One region of the Kitasatospora sp. NPDC023120 genome, then DNA from elsewhere that is predicted to be linked to it. Evidence: predicted binding sites of a transcription regulator. Region 1 holds the regulator's gene; the other holds the start of a gene.
What was found. The regulator HspR, encoded in region 1, represses chaperone genes until heat shock. The targets are predictions, from matches to a motif close to TTGAGNNNNNNNNNCTCAA.

Region 1 (10,721 bases):
CCGGCGGGCCGATCCTTCCGTCGGTGTTCCGCCCCGTCCGTCCGGCCGGCGCGGGTCGGCACCCGTCCGGTCTTCCGTCCGGAACGGGCCGACCGGCTCGGAGCCGGTCGGCGCCTACTGTATTTCCTTCCAACCGAATGCCCGTCCGGCCCCTGTGCGACGGACGTCACTCCGGTTCCGCCGGCACCGCCGCCGCGTGCCATCTCATCGGCCCAAAAGCCCGGCCCGGTGGGCGCGTTGACGGCGTCCACCGGGCCGGGCAGTTGTAGCAGAACTGTCGAACAGCGGGGCTGTCGGGCAGCGGACGGCTACGCGTCCACCGTCGCCGGCTGCTCCTCGGCCTCGGCCGGCGGGGTGGCCTTGACCGAGTCCAGCAGCAGCTGGGCCACGTCGACCACCTTCAGGTTCTCCTTGGCCGCGCCCTCGTTCTTCTTGCCGTTGACCGAGTCGGAGAGCATCACCAGGCAGAACGGGCAGGCGGTGGAGACGATGTCCGGGTTGAGCGACAGCGCCTCGTCCACGCGCTCGGTGTTGATCCGCTTGCCGATGCGCTCCTCCATCCACATCCGGGCGCCGCCGGCGCCGCAGCAGAAGCCGCGCTCCTTGTGGCGGTGCATCTCCTGCTGGCGCAGACCGGGGACCTTGTCCATGATCTCGCGCGGCGGGCTGTAGACCTTGTTGTGGCGGCCCAGGTAGCAGGGGTCGTGGTAGGTGATCAGGCCCTCGACCGGGTTGACCGGGACGAGCTTGCCCTCGTCGATCAGGTGCTGCAGCAGCTGGGTGTGGTGGATCACCTCGAAGTGCCCGCCGAGCTGCGGGTACTCGTTGGCGATGGTGTTGAAGCAGTGCGGGCAGGTGGCCACGATCCGCTTGGTCGGGGCGTCCTCCAGCGCGGCGTTCAGCGTCTCGACGTTCTGCGCGCCGAGCATCTGGAACAGGAACTCGTTGCCCAGGCGGCGCGGGGAGTCACCGGTGCAGGTCTCCTCCTTGCCGAGGATCGCGAACTTCACGCCCGCGGTGTGCAGCAGCTCGGCGAAGGCCTTGGTGGTCTTCTTGGCGCGGTCCTCGAGGGCGCCGGCGCAGCCGACCCAGTAGAGGTACTCGACCTCGGCGGGGTCGATGTCCTCACCGATCACCGGCACCTCGATGCCGGTCTCCTTCTTGAGCTCCTTGACCCAGTCCAGGCGCGCCTTGGTGGCCAGGCCCCACGGGTTGCCCTTGTTCTCCAGGTTCTTGAGCATCGTCCCGGCCTCGGTCGGGAAGTTGCTCTCGATCATCACCTGGTAGCGGCGCATGTCGACGATGTGGTCGATGTGCTCGATGTCCACCGGGCACTGCTCGACGCAGGCGCCGCAGGTGGTGCAGGACCACAGCACGTCCGGGTCGATGACGCCGTTCTCCTCGGCGGTGCCGATCAGCGGGCGCTCGGCCTCGGCCAGCGCGGCCGCCGGGACGTCCGCGAGCTGCTCGGAGGTGGCCTGCTCGTTGCCCTCCATGTCCTTGCCGCCGCCGGCCAGCAGGTACGGCGCCTTGCCGTAGGCGTGCTCGCGCAGGCTCATGATCAGCAGCTTCGGCGAGAGCGGCTTGCCGGTGTTCCAGGCCGGGCACTGCGACTGGCAGCGACCGCACTCGGTGCAGGTGGAGAAGTCGAGGATGCCCTTCCAGGAGAAGTGCTCGACCTGGGAGACGCCGAAGACGGCGTCGTCGGCCGGGTCCTCGAAGTCGATCGGCTGACCCTTGCTGGTCATCGGACGGAGCCCGCCGAGCGCGGTGCCGCCGTCCTCCTCGCGCTTGAAGTAGATGTTGAAGAAGCCGAGGAACCGGTGCCAGGCCACACCCATCGAGGGGTTGATGCCGATGGTGATCGCCCAGGCGAACGAGATGCAGATCTTCAGCATCGCGAACAGGTAGACCAGGTTCACCAGCGTGCCGTGCGACAGCCCGCTGAGCGCGGAGACGATCGGGTACGAGACCAGGTGCTCCGGACCGTACGAGTCGACGCCCTTCAGGGCGCCCTCCAGCGCGCGCAGCATCAGGATGCACAGGCCGATGCCGAGGATCGTGTACTCGACGTAGAAGGCCTGCCAGGCGATCGAGCCGGCGAAGCGGGACTTGCGGCCGGAGCGCGACGGCAGGCTCATCAGCCGGATCACGATGAGGGTCGCGATGCCCAGCGTGGTGAGGGTGCCGACGAGCTCGACGAAGAGCTGCCAGATCATCCAGTGGCCGATGATCGGCAGTTCCCACTCGGCGTCGAAGAGCTGACCCATCGCGTTGACGATGGTCAGCACCAGGCTGAAGAAGCCGACCGCGACGAACCAGTGGGCGATGCCCACGATCCCCCAGCGGTTCATCCTGGTGTGGCCGATGAACTCGACCGCGACGGTCTTCACCCGCTGGGCGGGCTTCCCGAAGCGGGTGGAGTCCGGCGCGCCGGCCAGCACCACCCTGAAGATGTGCCACGCCGCACGGAGGGCGAGCGCGGTGCCGATCACGAAGGTGACCAGCGAGATGACGATCGCTGCTAGTTGCATCGCTCTCCGTCTCCTGCGGCTTGCGGTTGAGCAGTCTCTGCGGTTCTACGGTTGTCGACTTGAGTGTACTGGTCGGTAACTTGCCGGGCCGACGGCCCGGACATTACCGGTCCGCAACAGTCCTCCAGAAGCTTCCCAAGCTATGGCGGCAGTCACGTGACCCCACCCCCGCCACGGGCCGCCACGACACCCGGTTCGGCCAAGGGCTTCCCGGGGGTCCAGGCGAACGGCTCAGCAAAGTTGAGCGCCTCACACTCAGGGCTGTTGACGCCGCCCATCGGGTCATGCATCCTTGAGCCCGTAAAGCTCAACTCTTCCGTGGAGGTATCTACGATGGCACGCGCGGTCGGCATCGACCTCGGCACGACGAACTCGGTCGTCAGCGTTCTCGAGGGTGGCGAGCCCACCGTCATCACGAACGCCGAGGGCGCGCGGACCACGCCGTCCGTCGTCGCCTTCGCGAAGAACGGCGAGGTCCTGGTCGGCGAGGTGGCCAAGCGCCAGGCGGTCACCAACGTCGACCGCACCATCCGCTCGGTCAAGCGCCACATGGGCACCGGGTGGAAGATCAACATCGACGGCAAGGACTTCAACCCCCAGCAGATCTCGGCCTTCGTGCTGCAGAAGCTGAAGCGCGACGCCGAGGCGTACCTGGGCGAGACCGTCACCGACGCCGTCATCACCGTCCCGGCGTACTTCAACGACTCCGAGCGCCAGGCCACCAAGGAGGCCGGTGAGATCGCGGGCCTCAACGTCCTGCGCATCGTCAACGAGCCCACCGCGGCCGCGCTCGCGTACGGCCTCGACAAGGACGACCAGACCATCCTGGTCTTCGACCTCGGCGGCGGCACCTTCGACGTCTCCCTGCTGGAGATCGGCGACGGGGTCGTCGAGGTGAAGGCCACCAACGGTGACAACCACCTCGGTGGTGACGACTGGGACCAGCGCGTCGTCGACCACCTGGTCAAGGTCTTCCAGTCCGGCCACGGCGTCGACCTGTCCAAGGACAAGATGGCCCTCCAGCGTCTGCGTGAGGCCGCCGAGAAGGCCAAGATCGAGCTGTCCTCGTCCTCCGAGACCTCGATCAACCTGCCGTACATCACGGCCTCCGCCGAGGGCCCGCTGCACCTGGACGAGAAGCTCACCCGCGCCCAGTTCCAGCAGCTCACCGCCGACCTGCTCGAGCGCTGCAAGGTCCCGTTCCACAACGTGATCAAGGACGCCGGCATCTCGCTCTCCGAGATCGACCACGTCGTCCTGGTCGGTGGCTCCACCCGCATGCCGGCCGTCGCCGAGCTCGTCAAGGAGCTGACCGGCGGCCAGGACGCCAACAAGGGCGTCAACCCGGACGAGGTCGTCGCCATCGGCGCCGCGCTCCAGGCCGGTGTCCTCAAGGGTGAGGTCAAGGACGTCCTGCTGCTGGACGTCACCCCGCTGTCCCTCGGCATCGAGACCAAGGGCGGCATCATGACCAAGCTGATCGAGCGCAACACCACGATCCCGACCAAGCGCTCCGAGATCTTCACCACGGCCGAGGACAACCAGCCGTCCGTGCAGATCCAGGTCTACCAGGGTGAGCGCGAGATCGCCGCGTACAACAAGAAGCTCGGCATGTTCGAGCTGACCGGCCTCCCGCCGGCGCCGCGCGGCCTGCCCCAGATCGAGGTCACCTTCGACATCGACGCCAACGGCATCATGCACGTCGGCGCGAAGGACCTCGGCACCGGCAAGGAGCAGAAGATGACCGTCACCGGCGGCTCCTCGCTGCCGAAGGACGAGGTCGACCGCATGCGCCGCGAGGCCGAGCAGTACGCCGAGGACGACCACAAGCGCCGCGAGGCCGTCGAGACCCGCAACTCCGCCGAGCAGCTCGTCTACTCGACCGAGAAGTTCATCGCCGACAACGCGGACAAGCTCCCGGCCGACGTCAAGACCGAGGTCGAGACCGCCATCGGCGAGCTCAAGGAGGCCCTGAAGGGCGAGGACATCGCGAAGATCCGCGAGGCCTCGGAGAAGGTCTCCACCACCGCCCAGAAGCTCGGCCAGGCGCTGTACGCCAACGCCGACGCCGCCGGTGCCGGTGCCGCCGCGGCCGGCGAGTCCACCCAGGCCAAGGACGACGACGTCGTCGACGCCGAGATCGTGGACGACGAGAAGCCCAAGGGTGGTGCGTCGGCATGACGGACAAGCCGCAGGGCGGCAAGCCCGGCGACGACTCCGCCGCCGAGGAGGCCGTGATCAAGGCCGCCGAGGAGGCCGCGGCGGCCGGTGCCGCCGAGGGCTCCTCGGAGGAGCTCGCCGGCGCCAAGCGCGAGCTGGCCGAGCGCACCGCGGACCTGCAGCGCCTGCAGGCCGAGTACCAGAACTACCGCAAGCGGGTCGAGCGCGACCGGCTGACCGTCCGCGAGATCGCGGTCTCCAACATCCTGGAGTCCCTGATCCCCGTCCTGGACGACATCGGCCGCGCCCGCGAGCACGGCGAGGTCACGGGCGGCTTCAAGTCCGTCGCCGAGTCGCTGGAGACGGTCGTCGCCAAGCTGGGCCTGCAGCAGTTCGGCAAGGAGGGCGAGCCCTTCGACCCGACCATGCACGAGGCGCTGATGCACAGCTACTCCTCGGACGTCACCGAGGACACCTGCGTGCAGATCCTGCAGCCCGGCTACCGCATCGGCGAGCGGATCATCCGCCCGGCGATGGTCGCCGTCGCGGAGCCCCAGCCGGGCACCCAGACGGTCGCCGCCCCGGACGCCGACGCCGAGTCCGGCGACGCGGACAAGTCCGACGGTGGCTCGGACAGCTGACAACCTGTGACAGCTGACACCCAGTGCGCTGCGGAGTCGTACGCCGGCCAGTACGGCGGCCGGCTCCGCAGCGCGCTGTCAACGGCTCTTCTTTCGGCTGCTGTTGACAGCACAGTGACGATGGACATCGGGAGGTGGCGCGAGCCGTGAGTGGCAAGGACTACGTGGAGAAGGACTACTACAAGGTCCTCGGCGTGCCCAAGGACGCCACCGCCACCGAGATCAAGAAGACGTACCGCAAGCTCGCGCGCGAGTTCCACCCCGACGCCAACAAGGGTGACGCCAAGGCCGAGGAGCGGTTCAAGGACATCTCCGAGGCGTACGACGTCCTCTCCGACGAGAAGCGCCGCAAGGAGTACGACGAGGCCCGCAGCCTCTTCGCCAACGGCGGCTTCCGGGCCGGTGGCGGTCCCGGCGGCACCGGCAGCTACAGCTTCGACTTCGGTGACCTCTTCAGCGGCAACCAGGGCGGTGGCGGCAGCGGAGGGCTCGGCGACGTCTTCGGCGGCCTCTTCAACCGCGGCGGCACCCGGCAGGCCCAGCCCCGGCGCGGCGCCGACGTCGAGACCGAGGTGACGCTCTCCTTCGAGGAGGCCGTCGACGGTGCGACCGTCCCGCTGCGGATGACCAGCCAGGCCCCCTGCCGCAGCTGCAACGGCACCGGCGCCAAGTCCGGCACCACCCCCCGGGTCTGTCCCACCTGCGTCGGCGCGGGCACCGTCAGCCGCGGCCAGGGCGCCTTCGCGCTCTCCGAGCCGTGCAAGGACTGCCGCGGCCGGGGCATGATCGTCGACGACCCGTGCACCGACTGCCACGGCAGCGGCCGCGCCAGCTCGGCCCGCACCATGCAGGTCCGCATCCCGGCCGGCGTCCAGGCCGACCAGCGCATCCGGCTCAAGGGCAAGGGCGCCCAGGGCGAACGCGGCGGCCAGCCCGGCGACCTCTACGTCACGGTGCACGTCGACCCGCACCCGGTGTTCGGCCGCAAGGGCGACAACCTCACCGTCACCGTCCCGGTCACCTTCCCCGAGGCGGCGCTCGGCGCCACCATCGAGGTACCCACCCTCGGCGGCCCCGCCGTCAAGCTCAAGCTGCCCCCGGGCAGCGCCAACGGTCTCACCATGCGTGCCCGCGGCAAGGGCGCCACCCGCAAGGACGGCACCCGCGGCGACCTCCTCGTCACCGTCGAGGTCGTCGTCCCCCAGCACGTCACCGGCGACGCGCTGAACGCCCTCGAGCAGTACCGCGAGGCCACCGTCTCCGACGATCCGCGAGCAGCCCTCTTCCGGGCGGCGAAGGGAGCGTGACGACCAGATGTCCCCGATGAACCCGATGAACCCGGTCGATCCCGACAGCCCGATCGGCCCCGGCATCGGCGAGGGCCTGCCCGGCGACGGCACCCGCCGCACCCGCCGGGCCCCCACGGCCCCGCCGGCGTACGTCCTCACCGAGGACACTCCGGTGTACGTCATCTCCGTGGCCGCCGAACTCTCCGGCCTGCACCCGCAGACCCTCCGCCAGTACGACCGTCTCGGCCTGGTCTGCCCCGACCGCACCGCCGGCCGCGGCCGCCGCTACTCCGCCCGCGACATCCAGCAGCTGCGCGACGTCCAGCGGCTCTCCCAGGACGAGGGCATCAACCTGGCGGGCATCAAGCGGATCATCGAGCTGGAGAACCAGGTCACCGCCCTCCAGTCCCGGATCGCCGAACTGGTCGACTCCCTGGAAGGCGCCGCCACCGCCCTCCAGCAGCGCGAGGCCGCCGTCCACGCCTCCTACCGCCGCGACCTCGTCCCCTACCAGCCCCCCACACCCCAGTCCAGCGCCCTCGTCGTCTGGCGCCCCAAGCGCTGACCCACCCACCCGGCCCGCCGCCGGCCCCCTCCTGTCCGGGGGGTGCCGGCGGCTCGGTGTTGGTGAGAGAGTGTCGACCTGGCGCGGGGGGAGGCCGGCGATCGCATCGTCAGTAATGGACTCGCGTCCTAGGATCTGGGGAACAGGTCCCGGCTGGTTCGGGTGGACGACAAGGAGCCGACATGAGTGGACGAGCTCAACTCGGCCCCATCACGAATGGGGCACCCATACTCTCGGCAGAAGCTCGTGCGCTCTTCTTGCGAATCATCAGGGCCGGTGGCTGTACACCGCAGGACGCCGCCGGATCGGACGAGTCCGATCCGCTGGAAGAGCTGATCAGAATAGGGCTTCTGGTCCCGGACGCCGATACGCCGGGCGTCCTGGTCGCCATCGACCCGACCCGGCTCTCGGAGAGCCTCAGCAGCGCATGGCAGCGGCAGGCACTCGACCTTCTTTCGCGATCCGTCTCCCTACCCGCTGAATTGAGTGAACTCGCCCAGGAGTTTCACACGCCCGAACAGGGCGGCGGCTCCATTGAGTATGTGCATGGGAAGGTGCTGATAAATCAGAAGATGCAGCAGTACGCCGATGCGGGCGCAGAAGAAGCCCTGGCGCTTCAGCCCGGCGGCCCGAGGCCTCCTGAGCTCCTGGCATCAGTCATCGACCGGGACCTCGCCATGCTGAGCAACGGCACGGAGATACGGACGATCTACCACGCCAGCACTCGCTACCACCAGCCCACTCGAGACTACGTAGCACGACTGGCCAAGGCGGGCGGGCAGTACAGAACTCTCGACGAGCCCTACACCCGACTCATCGTCATAGACCGGAAAATTGCCGTCATCCCCGTCACGCACGACTTGAACATGGCGGCCTTCATTCACGAACCCGCAGTGGCAAGCTTTCTTGCCGAACAGGTCTTCGAACCGAGCTGGAGTCGCGCCCTCGACTTCGACGGAGATCGCACCGTCCCCCAGCAAGTGGTCTCGCGACTTCGCCAGACAATCATCGACCTGTTGCTGGCAGGAACCAACCACAGAGTCATCGCACGACGCCTGGGGATCAGCGAACGCACCCTTGCGCGCCACATCGCCGAGATGCGCGAAGAGCACAATGTGGACTCGCTGTTCCAACTCGGGTATGCGCTCGCGCGCGCCGAAGCCGCAGGCGGGGCGCAGCGGTAGAGCCGCGCCCGCGCCAACAGCGCGTCAGACCGGCGCTCGTCCGCAATTCACGAAAGTCATACGCGTGCAAATCCATTGATCGCGGCCGGGCCCATTCAAAGGGCGGACCGGATCAAAGCCGCCTGGCGCGGCGGCTAGCCCCAGCTGATGTCGTCCTGGAGAGAGACAGCGGCAGCGGCCGACGAATCAGCCGTGGTGTACACGTGGTCGGTCACAAGGCACCCGCCCAGCAAAGCAGCCGCACCGACAACCAGAGGCAGAACCGCCTTACGGACAAAACGGCACAAGTTAGACATACCCGCCCCTTCTGTCATCTGCTTCGAACGCAGGGTCAAGACAAACTTATCGAGCACATGTTGCCGTAGAGCATGGAGCCCTGCCAACACCCGCACCCCGATGGATGCGTCATCTCACTGCCAGGCATCCACATGACACCGGGAAACCCTGGACGCGGCAGGGGCCATCGATGGACGATCAGTTCGCCCCCGATAGTCCAGCACCAGTCACCAATTCTGTTGCTGTACTGTCAATTTCACCACAGCAGGGCACCGGACAACTTGAAGCAGCAACCACTCTCAACGCCTGCCGGCGCCACTTTCTAAACCGGTCGGCCTTTCCCCGGAGTCGACATGACCGAGCCCTACCTGCGTCACCACGACAGCCAGGCCCCTGAGGGTCGGCGTGCACGTGTGTTCCTGGCCGCGCCGCTGATGCGGCTGACCGGCCCGGCCGACAGCGTGGTGACGCTCGCCAGCCGGACGCGGCTGACGACGCTCCGCACCACCCTGCTCCGCAGCGGTGCCGCCGTGTACAGCGCGCACCACAGTGACGCCTGGACCATCTCCGGCCGCGCACCGGAGCCCCGCGTTCCGTCCGACTTCCGCGCCCTGCAGTCCGCGGACCTCGTGTTCGCCTACGTGGGAGCGCCGCTCTCGGCCGGCGTGAGCCTGGAGCTCGGGTGGGCGTCGGCGCTGCGGAAGCCGATCGTCCTCCTCGTCGACGAGGCCATCACCCACAACCCGCTGATCGCCACCATCGAGCAGGTCGCCCCCGTCCTGCCGCTGGTCTTCGACGACACCTGGTCGCAGGAGGCCCTCAACCACACGGTGGAGACCGCTCTCGACTGGGCCGGCATGGCGCTCTCCCTGCGCGAGGGCTTCTGGACCGCCCCCGGCGAGCAGTTCAACGTCCCCCGGCAGCAGCCCCCGGTCCCCGGCTACTGGCCGACCGGTGCCGCCACCGGCTGAGCAGCGCTCACCCACCGGACTCCCCCGTCCGGGCTCCCCGCATCTGCCAACCCAGCTGGAACAGCGTCTCCGCGTCGTACTGCTCACGCAGCCGGGCGATGTGACCGGCGACCGTCCGCTCGCCAGCCCCATCCGGCTCGCGATCGCCCGCTGCGTGAGCCCACGGGCGAGGAGGCGGCCCACCTGCTCGTGGACAGTCGGCTCGATCGAACCGGATGCCAACGCCTCCCAGTCCACGACCTGGGCCTGCGCCCACTGCTGTTCGAAGGCCCCGACCAGGTACGCCACCGGTGCGGTGTCGTCCACCACGGCGACGGCGGTGTTGTCGGGGGCCGCCGAGATCACGGCGACAACGCGATCGAAGCGTCCGGCTGAAGGGGACGTCGAGGATGCGGATCCGCGAGCCCACCTTCGCGGCCTCCGCCGCGAACTCGACCTGGTCCCGGTCCAGCCGGGCCTGCGGCTGGTAGATCGTGCCCACCGAGCCCGGTCCGGGAGGGCGGCGGACAGCAGGGGTTCATCGGTCATCGCGGGAGCCTCGCATCAGCCAGCCGAGCTGGAAGAGGGTCTGGGCGCCGTAGCGGTCGCGCAGGCGGGAGATGTGGGCGGCGACGGTGCGTTCGCTGAGGCCCAGGCGGGTGGCGACGGCGCGTTGGGTGAGGCCGCGGGCGAGCAGGCGGGCGACCCGGTCGGGGATGGTGCGGGTGGGGCCCTGGCCGAGGGTGGCGGCGGCCTCGGTGGTGTCGGCGCGGGCCCAGTCGCGTTCGAAGGTGCCGACCAGGAAGGTGATGGTGGCGGGGTCGCTGATGAAGGCGGCGGTGCTGTTGTCCTCGTTGGCGGAGATCACGGCGACGGTCCGGTCGAAGACGATGATCCGCTGGAAGGGTTCGTCGAGGACGCGGATGAGCGAGCCGTGCCGGGTGACCTCCTCGGCGTAGGCGAGGGCGGGCGGGTCGGCGAGGGCGACGGGCTGGTAGATGGTGCGCAGGGAGCAGCCGCGCTGGAGGAGTTGGACGTCCTGGCGGAGGGCGACCTGCAGGGTGTCGGCGGGGCGGTGGCCGGGCTGGGCGGTGAGGACCTCGGAGCGGCAGTCGGAGACCA
Region 2 (10,721 bases), on a different contig from region 1:
GCGCGGGCGTGCGGGCCGCCTGCTGGGCGCGCTCGACGCGGCGCAGCAGCACGTTGACCCGGGCGGCCAGTTCGCGCATCGAGAACGGCTTGGTCATGTAGTCGTCCGCGCCGACGCCGAGGCCGACCAGCAGGTCGGTCTCGTCGTCGCGGGCGGTCAGCATCAGGACCGGCACCGGGCGCTGGGCCTGGATCCGGCGGCACACCTCCAGGCCGTCGAAGCCGGGCAGCATGATGTCGAGGACGACGAGGTCCGGCTGCCAGGTGTGGAAGCCGTCGACCGCGCCGGGGCCGTCGTGGGCCACGGCGACCTTGAAGCCCTCCGCGCCCAGTCGGGCCGCGATCGACTCGGCGATCGTGGGCTCGTCCTCCACCACCAGCACTCTGCGCTGGCTGCTCACCGCGCCGCCGGCGTTGTGGTTGTCCTGCTGAATTTCTGTCACGGTCACGCCACCGCCCCCAGGGCTGCGGGCCGGCCACCTGTGGGGATGGCGGGGCTCCGCTCGTAGTCTTGTTCCGTCGTGGACTGTGCCGGGTCCGCCGTCCCGTCGCGCGATCGGGAGGCGAGGACGGATTGGTCGGCCGCCCACTTCTCCCGCGCACTTCGCAGCGTACGGACAGCGGATGCTTTCCGGCAGGTGGACCGGACGTTTCCGGCCCGTGGAGCGGCTGTTCGGGCCGCCCGTGGACCCACTGCACGAGTGGGCACGGGCCGATACCTTACCCGGCGAATTTTCACTGCGTAACGGTACGTATGCGGTCGAGTTGGCGCCAAGTCGCCGGTCAGGGGCTCTGCTGACGCGTTAATAGGAAGAAGGTCTGGACCAATACGGGGAATCGGGCCGTCCGCTACGTCGACGGTCTTCACCGGCTTTTCCCAGCTGCCTCCCAGAACCTCGACGTACCGTGGGCACGACAACACTCGACCGGGCGGAATCCGTGGTCCGCGCCGGTACGTCGATCACCGGGCGGGGGTCGGTGGCCGCGGGCGTGGAGCGGAGGCGGCATGACAGGGCTGCGGCGGGCTGCCGACGGGCGCGTGCCCGCCGGAGCGCCGTACGGGATGCTCCGGTACGGGCTGCGCAGCGGCGTCGCCCGATGGCTGCTGGACCGCGTGCCGACGCCCCGGCGCAACCCGTTCACCCTGGGGTACCTCGCCGTCGTCGGTGCCACCACGACCTTCGCCGAGCTCGCCGATCCGGAACTCGTGCAGCGGCTGCAGGAAGCCTCCAGTTCGGACGGTCACAACCTGCTGCAGCACCCTTTGCGGGCGCTTCTCCTGAGTGGTTTCTGGGTGGCCGGTGAAGTGTGGATGCCCTACCTGTGGGGATTCGCCTTCACACTCGCACCGCTGGAGCGCAGGGTCGGGCCGGCCCGCGCGGCGGCGGTCTTCGCGATCGGCCACGTCGCGGCCACCCTGCTCTCCCAGGGCGTGGTGATCGCGGCGGTGGAGACCGGGCGGATGGCGCCCGAGATGATGGACCACCTGGACATCGGGGTCAGCTACGGCGTCCTCGCCTGTCTGGGCGCGGTGGCGGGGCTGCTCTCCTGGCGCGGGCGGCTGCTCGCGCTCGGCGGCGCCGGGCTGATGATCGCCGAGCAGATCGCCTCCGACGAGGACGTGGTCACCGCGGTGGGGCACCCGGCGGCGGTGCTCACCGGGGTCGCGCTGTGGCGCTGGCTGCGCCGGGCCGAGCGGCGCCCGCCCCGGCCGACCCCGGCCGCGGCGACGGCCGGGGTCGCGCCCGCGCCCGGCGGGGCGCACGTGCGGACCGCGCGCTGAGGGTTCCCCGAGGCGCGCCCGGGCTCCCGCGGTGCTCCTTGACGCCCCGCCCGCGGTCGGCGCGCGGGCCTTGCGATCGTGATCGCGTTCGCTCACGGCGAACCGAGGCCCGGGAACATCCGGCACCCTTGAAGCCTTAGTCAGGTCGACTCAACTTCACTGACTGGGGAGAGATCATGGCATCGACGTCCACACCGCTCACCCTGCCCGTGCTGCCACTCGACGACGAGGTCGTCCTGCCGGGCATGGTCGTCCCGCTGGACCTGAAGGACACCGAGGTACGCGCCGCGGTCGAGGCCGCCCGCGCCGCGGCCGCCGGCGGCAAGCCGCAGGTCCTGCTGGTTCCGCGGATGGACGGCTCGTACGCGGCGGCCGGCACGCTGGCCACCGTGGAACAGGTCGGCCGGCTGGCCGACGGCGATCCCGCCGCGCTGGTGCGCGCCGTGCGCCGGGTCCGGATCGGCGTCGGCACCACCGGCCCCGGCGCCGCCCTCTGGGTGGAGACCACGCCGTTCCGGGAGTCCTCGGTGGGCACCCCGGTGGCCGGCCGGGCCGCCGAGCTGGTCAAGGAGTACAAGGCGCTGTCCACCCAGTGGCTGCGCAAGCGCGGCGCCTGGCAGATCGTCGACCGGGTGGCGCAGATCGAGGGCGTCGGCGAGCTCGCCGACAACATCGGCTACGCGCCCTTCGCCACCGCCGAGCAGAAGCTCAAGGTGCTGCTGGAGGCCGACCAGGTCGCCCGACTGGAGTACGCGCTGACCCTGCTGCGCGACCACCTCGCCGAGGAGGAGGTCAACGACACCATCCGCAAGGACGTCGAGGAGGGCGTGGCCAAGCAGCAGAAGGAGTTCCTGCTCCGCCGCCAGCTGGAGGCCGTCCGCAAGGAGCTGGCCGAGCTGAACGGCGACGCGGCCGACGAGGAGGGCGACTACCGCGCCCGGGTCGAGGCCGCCGACCTGCCGGAGAAGGTGCGGGAGGCCGCCCTCAAGGAGGTCGACAAGCTGGAGCGCTCGTCCGACCAGTCGCCCGAGGGCTCCTGGATCCGCACCTGGCTGGACACCGTCCTGGAGCTGCCCTGGAACGAGCGCACCGAGGACGCGTACGACATCGCCGGCGCCCGCGCGGTGCTCGACGCCGACCACGCCGGCCTGGCCGACGTGAAGGAGCGCATCGTCGAGTACCTGGCCGTGCGCAAGCGCCGCTCGGAGCAGGGGCTCGGGCAGATCGGCGGGCGACGGGCGGGCGGCGCGGTGCTCGCGCTGGTCGGCCCGCCCGGCGTCGGCAAGACCTCGCTCGGCGAGTCGGTGGCCCGCGCCATGGGCCGCACGTTCGTCCGGGTCGCGCTCGGCGGCGTCCGGGACGAGGCCGAGATCCGCGGCCACCGGCGCACCTACGTCGGCGCGCTGCCCGGTCGCCTGGTGCGCGCGATCAAGGAGGCCGGCTCGATGAACCCGGTCGTCCTGCTCGACGAGATCGACAAGGTCGGCTCCGACTACCGGGGGGACCCGGCCGCCGCCCTGCTGGAGGTGCTGGACCCGGCGCAGAACCACACCTTCCGGGACCACTACCTGGAGGTCGAGCTCGACCTCTCCGACGTCGTCTTCCTCGCCACCGCCAACGTGCTGGAGGCCATCCCCGAGCCGCTGCTCGACCGGATGGAGCTGGTCCGGCTGGACGGCTACACCGAGGACGAGAAGGTCGTCATCGCCCGCGACCACCTGCTCCCGCGCCAGCTGGAGAAGGCCGGCCTCGGCGACGAGCAGGTCAGCGTGGACGAACCGGCACTGCGCCGGCTCGCCGGGGAGTACACCCGCGAGGCGGGCGTCCGGAACCTGGAGCGCTCGATCGCCCGGGTGCTGCGCAAGATCGCCGCACAGGCCGAGCTGGGCGAGCGCGAGCTGCCCGCCGCGGTCGGCGCGGAGGACCTGCGCGCCCTGATCGGCCGGCCGCACCACGTGCCGGAGTCCGCCCAGGAGCCGGCCGAGCGCCGCACCGCCGTCCCCGGCGTGGCCACCGGCCTCGCGGTGACCGGCGCCGGCGGCGACGTCCTCTACATCGAGGCCTCGCTGGCCGACGCGGAGACCGGCGGCACCGGGCTGACCCTCACCGGGCAGCTGGGCGACGTCATGAAGGAGTCCGCGCACATCGCGCTCTCCTTCCTGCGCTCGCGCGGCGCCGAGCTGGAGCTGCCGGTCACCTCGCTGCGCGACCGCGGCGTGCACCTGCACGTCCCGGCCGGGGCCGTCCCCAAGGACGGGCCGAGCGCCGGCATCACCATGACCACGGCGCTCGCCTCGCTGCTCTCCGGCCGCAAGGTCCGCACCGACGTGGCGATGACCGGCGAGGTGTCGCTGACCGGGCGGGTGCTGCCGATCGGCGGGGTGAAGCAGAAGCTGCTCGCCGCCGACCGGGCCGGGGTCACCACGGTGATCATCCCCAAGCGCAACGAGGCCGACCTGGACGACGTCCCGGCCGAGGTGCTGGAGCGGCTCACCGTCCACCCGGTGTCCGACGTCCGAGAGGTGCTGAAGCTGGCGCTGGAGCCGGCCAAGGTGCTGGTCACCGCCGCCTGACCGTCCGAGGGGCCGACGGCATCTCCGCGTGCGAGACTGCGGAGATGCCGTCCCCCACGCAGCGCGCCCTGGCCCGGGTGCCGGACCGGCTGCGCCCCTTCCTGGTGAGGCACCGCCGACTGGTGAAGTTCCTGCTGGTCGGGGGCACCTGCTTCGCGCTCACCCTGGTGATCAACCTCGAACTCAAGTTCACCGTGCTGCAGCACAAACCGGTGGCGGCACTGACCGTCGCGACCGTGATCGCCACCGTCGTCTCGTACGTGCTGAACCGCCGCTGGGCCTTCCGGGCCGGCGGACGACAGCGTGAGGCCCTGCTGTTCTTCCTGGTCAGCGCCATGGCGATCGGCGTCAACGACGTACCGCTGGCAGTCTCCCGGTACGTCCTGGACCTGCGCGAGCCGTACGTCAGCCCCTTCGCCCAGGAGGTCGCGGACTTCCTCAGCGGCATGGTCGTCGGCACCTTCGTCGCCATGCTGTTCCGCTTCTGGGCGATGCAGCGGTGGGTCTTCACCCGGCTTGCCGAGCCCCCTGCGGCCGAGCCCGCCCTGGTGAGGACGGTGCCCCCGGAACCCGGTTACGCTGCACCCGAGATGCCACGGGATGTGCCGTGAGGGCGAGGTGAGCCTGATGCGCGAGCCGGACGGCGTCCGGACCGGGCCCGCCAGCCAGCAGGGCATGCGCCGAGCCAACCTGGCCCTGGTGCTCGGGGTGATCGCGCGCGGCCCGCGTTCGCGCGCCGAGGTGGCCGCCGAGACCGGACTGACCAGGGCCGCGGTCTCCTCGCTCGCCGAACAGCTGATCGCCGGCGGCCTGGTGGTCGAGGCGGGCCCCGCCGCACCCAGCGGAAAGGTCGGCCGCCCCGGCACCGCGCTCGGACTCAACCCGCTCGGGCCCGGCGGCCTCGGCGCCGAGATCGGCGTCCGGCACCTGGGCGCCTGCGTGGTCGACCTGCGCGGGGAGGTCCGCGCCGTACGCCGCCAGGTGATCTCCAACCGCGGCCGGGAGCCCGCCGCCGTCATGGCCGACCTCGCCCGCCTGCTGCGCTCGGCCGTCGCCGAGGCGGGCCTGCGCCCGGCCGCGCTCACCCTGGCCGTGCCCGGACTGGTCGGCGACTCCGGAGCGGTCCTGCAGCGCGCCGCCAACCTGGGCTGGCAGGACGTCCCGCTGGCCGCCGAACTGCGCGCGGCGCTGCGCCCGGCCGGGGACGGCCTGGCCGAACTGCCGGTCGAGGCCGACAACGAGGCCAACCTCGGCGGACTCGCCGAGCGCTGGCTGGGCGACGGGGCGGAGGACTTCCTGTACGTCTCCGCCGAGGCCGGGGTCGGCGCCGCGATCGTGGTCGGCGGGCGGCTACTGCGCGGCGCGCGCGGCTACGCGGGCGAGTTCGGCCACGTGCCGGTCCACCCCGGCGGGCCCCGCTGCGCCTGCGGGGCGCACGGCTGCCTGGAGACGTACGCGGGGGAGGCGGCGGTGCTGCGGGCGGCCGGACTGACCGGGGTGAAGGGCGACTGGGTGACGCTGCTCGCCGACCGCGCCGCGGCCGGCGAGCAGCCGACCCGCGCGGCCCTGGCGGGGGCCGGGTCGGCGCTCGGCATCGCGGCCGCCGGCGCGGTCAACCTGCTGGACCCGGCCGAGGTGGTCCTGGGCGGCGGCTACGCCAAGCTGGCGCCCTGGCTGCTCCCGGCGATGCGCGCCGAGCTGGCCGCCCGGGTCACCGTCCGACCGTGGTCCGAGGACCGGCTGGCCGTCTCCCGGCTGGGCCGCCGCGGCCCGCTGCTGGGCGCGGCGGTGGGCGTGGTCCGCGCCATCATCGCCGACCCCGGACCGCTCGCGGGCGGCTGACTTCCGCAGGGTGTGTCCGGAGCGCGCAGAGCCCCCGGCCGGTGGGGCCGGGGGCTCTGCGCGGTGCGGTGGGGCGGTGGAGGATCAGGCCTCGGCGGGCGCGGGCTCCTCGGTGCGGGGGCCGCGCAGGACGGCCAGGTAGGCGGCGCCGATGCCGACCAGCGCCCAGACCACCAGGACCAGGATCGGCATGCCCAGGTTGGTCGAGTCGAAGTAGGCGATCGACTTGGTCGCGGCGGTGCCGGCGCCGTTCGGGATCACCGAGCCGATGGCGCGCCAGAACGGCGGCATCATCGGCGCCGGGTAGACCCCGCCCGCGCTCGGGTTGCCCAGGACGACGAAGACCAGCACCGCGACGCCGATGCCGATGATCCCGAACAGGCACTGCAGCGCCATGGTGAACGCGCCGACCGAGAAGACCACCAGGGCGCCGATCGCGGACAGCGAGAGGAGCGAGCCGGGCAGCGCGTCCAGCACCGGTCCGGCGATGACGGTGCCGCCGATGCCGGCCGCGACCGAGTAGAGCGCCAGGACGCCGAGGCGGATCAGCAGGCGGTGGGCGTTGGCCGGCTTGGAGCCGGCGCTGATGCCGAGGATCGAGGCGACCAGGTAGCCGCCGACGCACCAGCCGATCACCAGGTAGAAGGAGGAGAGGCCGTTGGTGTCGCCCTTGGCGAGCGGCACGACGTCCTCGACCTTGACCGTACGGCCCTGGGACTTGTCGATCGCGGTGGTGATGGTCTCGGCGGCCTTGGCGGCGGACGGGCCGCGGGCGCCGCCCACCAGCAGGGTGTCCTCGGTGCCGGTCGGGTTCACGACCCAGGCGGCGTAGATCTTCTGGTCCTTGATCTGCGCGGTCGCGGTCTCGGCGTCCGGCGCGGTGACGGCCTTGACGGCGTCGTTCGGGACCGCCTCCAGCGCCCCGATCAGCTTGGGGGCGACCTGCGGCGGGGCGACCACCGCGATGGAGAGGTTGTGCGGGGCGGGCTTGTGCAGCGCCCCGATGTAGGAGGTGATGAAGCCGAGCTGGAGCAGCAGCACTCCGATCACGAGCAGTGCCGCGCGCGGGGTGACCGCGCTCTTCAGTTCGGCGACGAAACCCTGCCCCGGGGCTGCCATCCACATCTCCTTGCGTATCGGGGAAAAACGGATCTTCCAGAACCGATACTTCATACCATGAAGTAGTTGGGCTGTCGTACCCCGCGCGCCGGGCTCGGGCCCGTGCCGCTGGGCGATACTGACGCGGTGAAGCACGAGGAAGCCCTGGTGGCGGTGGAGCGCGAGGTCGCGCTGATGTTCCGGCGGGGCCGGGCCAGAGTGGCGGAACTCTCACGCCGGGTGCACCCCGGACTGGAGGGCATGGCGTACAGCATGCTCGGCTACATCGAGCAGGCCGGGCGGGTCCGGGTGACCGACGTCGGCGTGCACTTCGCGGTGGGCAAGGCGACGGTGAGCCGTCAGATCCGGGCGCTGGAGGAGCTCGGGCTGGTGGCCCGGGAGGCGGACCCGCTGGACCGCCGGGCGGCGCTGGTGTCGCTGACCGAGGACGGGCGGCGGCGCTACCTGGCCGCCCGGGACGCCCGGATGCGGCGGGTGCGGGAGTTGATGGGCGACTGGTCGCAGGAGGACGCGGTGCGCTTCGCGGAGCTGCTGCAGCGCTTCAACGACGTCCTGGAGGAGCCGCCGACCGCGTGATCCGGGGGCCCGGGGCCTCTGTTCGGCCGGCCGCTCGGCTCTTCGCGCAGTTCTTTACTCGGCCTTGAAGAAAGTTGCCTAATTCAACCATCTCCTCTTATGGTTGCTTAAGGCAACGAACTTTCATGATGCGCGTATCCCGCACGCCTGCGCCCGAAGGACCCAGATGACCGTGACCACCGAGGCCGGGAGCGGCACCGCCGCCCCCGCCGACAACCGTCAGATGACCCACCGGCAGGTGATGGAGGCGCTCTCCGGCCTGCTGCTCGGCCTCTTCGTGGCCGTGCTCTCCTCGACCGTCGTCTCCAACGCCCTGCCGCACATCCTGGCCGACCTGCACGGCGGCCAGTCCGCCTACACCTGGGTGATCACCGCGGCCCTGCTCACCCTCACCGCCTCCACCCCGATCTGGGGGAAGCTCTCCGACCTCGCCAGCAAGAAGCTGCTGCTGCAGATCGCCCTGCTGATCTACATCGCGACCTCCGCGCTGGCCGGCCTCTCGCAGAACACCGGCGAGCTGATCGCCTGCCGCGCGCTGCAGGGCGTCGGCGCCGGCGGTGTCGTCGCGCTCGGCCAGATCTGCCTGGCCGCGATGGTCCCGCCGCGCGAGCGCGGCCGGTACAGCGGCTACTTCGGCGCGGTCTTCGCGCTCGCCACCATCGGTGGCCCGCTGATCGGCGGCGTCATCGTGGACACCTCCTGGCTGGGCTGGCGCTGGTGCTTCTACGTCGGCATCCCGTTCGCGCTCGCCGCGATCCTGGTGGTGCAGCGCACCCTCAAGCTGCCGGTGGTCAAGCGCAAGGCGAAGATCGACTACCTGGGCGCGCTGGTCATCACCGCCTCGGTCAGCCTGCTGATGATCTGGATCACGCTGGCCGGCAAGAACTACGCCTGGCTGTCCTGGCAGACCGCGGCCATGGTCGGCGGCGGCCTGCTGCTGGGCGCGCTGGCCGTCGTGGTCGAGCGCCGCGCCGCCGAGCCGATCATCCCGCCGGACCTCTTCAAGTACCGCACCGTCACCCTCTCCGCCCTCGCCAGCGTGCTGGTCGGCGTCGGGATGTACGGCGCGACCACCTTCCTCAGCCAGTACTTCCAGCTGGCCCGGGCCAAGTCCCCGACCACGGCCGGGCTGATGACCCTGCCGATGATCCTCGGCCTGGCGCTCTCCTCCGCCGCGGCCGGCCGGCTGATCACCAAGTACGGCAAGTGGAAGGCCTACCTGGTCGCCGGCACCGCGCTGCTCGCGGTCGGCTTCGGCCTGCTGGGCACCGCCCGGGCCGACACGGACTACGTGCTGCTCTCGGTCTACATGGCGATCACCGGTATCGGCCTCGGCCTGACCAGCCAGAACCTGGTGCTCGCGGTGCAGAACACGGTGCCCCGGCACGAGCTCGGCGCGGCCAGCTCGGTGGTCACCTTCTTCCGCACCATGGGCGGCGCGATGGGCGTCTCCGCGCTCGGCGCGCTGATGACGAACAAGGTCTCCCACTACCTGGCGGAGAACCTGGCCGCCGCGCACGTCCCGGCCGGGCACGCGGCGGCCGGCGGCGGCATCCCGGACCTGCACAAGCTGCCGGCCCCGATCGTCCCGCTGGTGACGGACGCCTTCGGCCACGGCGTCGGCACCGTCTTCCTGTGGGCGGCCCCGTTCGCGGCGCTGGCCTTCGTGACCGTGCTGTTCATCCGGGAGACGGTGCTGAAGACCACCCAGGAGAACTGACCGGGGCGCAGGAGCGGCCGGACGGCCGTCGGGATACGCGAACGGGCCGGGGAGTGCGGAGGCACTCCCCGGCCCGTGGCGTACCGGGCGCCGACCGGGCGGCTAGTGGCCGGCGATCAGCATCAGGCCGTAGCCGACGGCCGAGGCGCAGACGGCGAAGCAGACGTACGCGCCGGCCAGGGCCAGCTTGCCGCCGCCCGCGGCCTGGGCGCCCCCGCTCTCGCGGGCGGCGCTCACCGCGGCCTCGCGGCGGGACAGCGCCAGGATGCCGAGCGCGAAGACGGCGACCACGGCGACGGTGATGCCGAAGCTGAAGCCGGCGGTCTGGGCCAGGGCGTTCCACTTGATGTGCATGGTGCGTGCTCCTCAGCCTGCGGCGCTCAGGCCGCGACCGTGGTCGAGGCGGGGGTGGGGGCGTTCGCGGTGACGGTCGCTGCGACCTCGACCGTGGTGACGTCGTTGACGTTGTCCGCGCCGACCGGCTGGCGGCGGGAGATCAGCCACATCGCGCCCGAACCGGCCACCAGCGCGGCGCCGACCAGGGCGACGCCCCAGGTGCCCTGCTGGGCCAGCAGGGCCGCAGCGCCGGACACCAGGGCGGCGGCCGGCAGGGTCAGGCCCCAGGTGTAGACCATGCGGCGGACCAGGCTCCAGCGCAGCTCGCCCTTAGGGCCGCCGAGGCCGGCGCCCATGATGCCGCCGGAGCAGACCTGGGTGGTGGAGAGGCCGAAGCCCATGTGCGAGGAGGTCAGGATGACGGTCGCGGCGGCCGACTCGGAGGCGAAGCCCTGCGGCGGACGGATGTCGGCCAGGCCCTTGCCCATCGAGCGGATGATCCGCCAGCCGCCCATGTAGGTGCCGAGCGCGATCGCGGCACCGGCGGAGACGATCACCCAGGTGGGGGGCAGTGCGCCGTGCGGCAGGGCGCCGACCGAGACCAGGGTCAGGGTGATGATGCCCATCGTCTTCTGGGCGTCGTTGGTGCCGTGTGCCAGCGAGATCAGCGAGGAGGAGAAGATCTGGCCGGTCTTGAAGCCCTTCTCGGTGCTCGCGTCATTGCCCTTGCGGGTGATCGCGTACGCCAGCTTGGTGGCGCCCCAGGAGGCCAG

Region 2: the regulator HspR is predicted to act here: its motif matches at 1,918-1,936, upstream of lon (endopeptidase La).

The regions. Positions count from the first base shown of each region.
Region 1 covers NZ_JBVHHY010000006.1:169,328-180,048, forward strand. The annotation lists gene ACZ3TI_RS11255 ((Fe-S)-binding protein) at 309-2,534, opposite strand; gene dnaK (molecular chaperone DnaK) at 2,868-4,715, shown strand; gene grpE (nucleotide exchange factor GrpE) at 4,712-5,335, shown strand; gene dnaJ (molecular chaperone DnaJ) at 5,482-6,642, shown strand; gene ACZ3TI_RS11275 (heat shock protein transcriptional repressor HspR) at 6,650-7,189, shown strand; gene ACZ3TI_RS11280 (helix-turn-helix domain-containing protein) at 7,372-8,373, shown strand; gene ACZ3TI_RS11285 (TIR domain-containing protein) at 9,003-9,620, shown strand; gene ACZ3TI_RS11290 (LuxR C-terminal-related transcriptional regulator) at 10,138-10,721, opposite strand, start outside.
Region 2 covers NZ_JBVHHY010000008.1:2,291-13,011, forward strand. The annotation lists gene ACZ3TI_RS13460 (response regulator transcription factor) at 1-442, opposite strand, end outside; gene ACZ3TI_RS13465 (rhomboid-like protein) at 1,006-1,782, shown strand; gene lon (endopeptidase La) at 1,959-4,355, shown strand; gene ACZ3TI_RS13475 (GtrA family protein) at 4,400-4,966, shown strand; gene ACZ3TI_RS13480 (ROK family transcriptional regulator) at 4,983-6,197, shown strand; gene ACZ3TI_RS13485 (ABC transporter permease) at 6,282-7,316, opposite strand; gene ACZ3TI_RS13490 (MarR family winged helix-turn-helix transcriptional regulator) at 7,443-7,892, shown strand; gene ACZ3TI_RS13495 (MDR family MFS transporter) at 8,116-9,612, shown strand; gene ACZ3TI_RS13500 (hypothetical protein) at 9,715-9,966, opposite strand; gene ACZ3TI_RS13505 (inorganic phosphate transporter) at 9,993-10,721, opposite strand, start outside.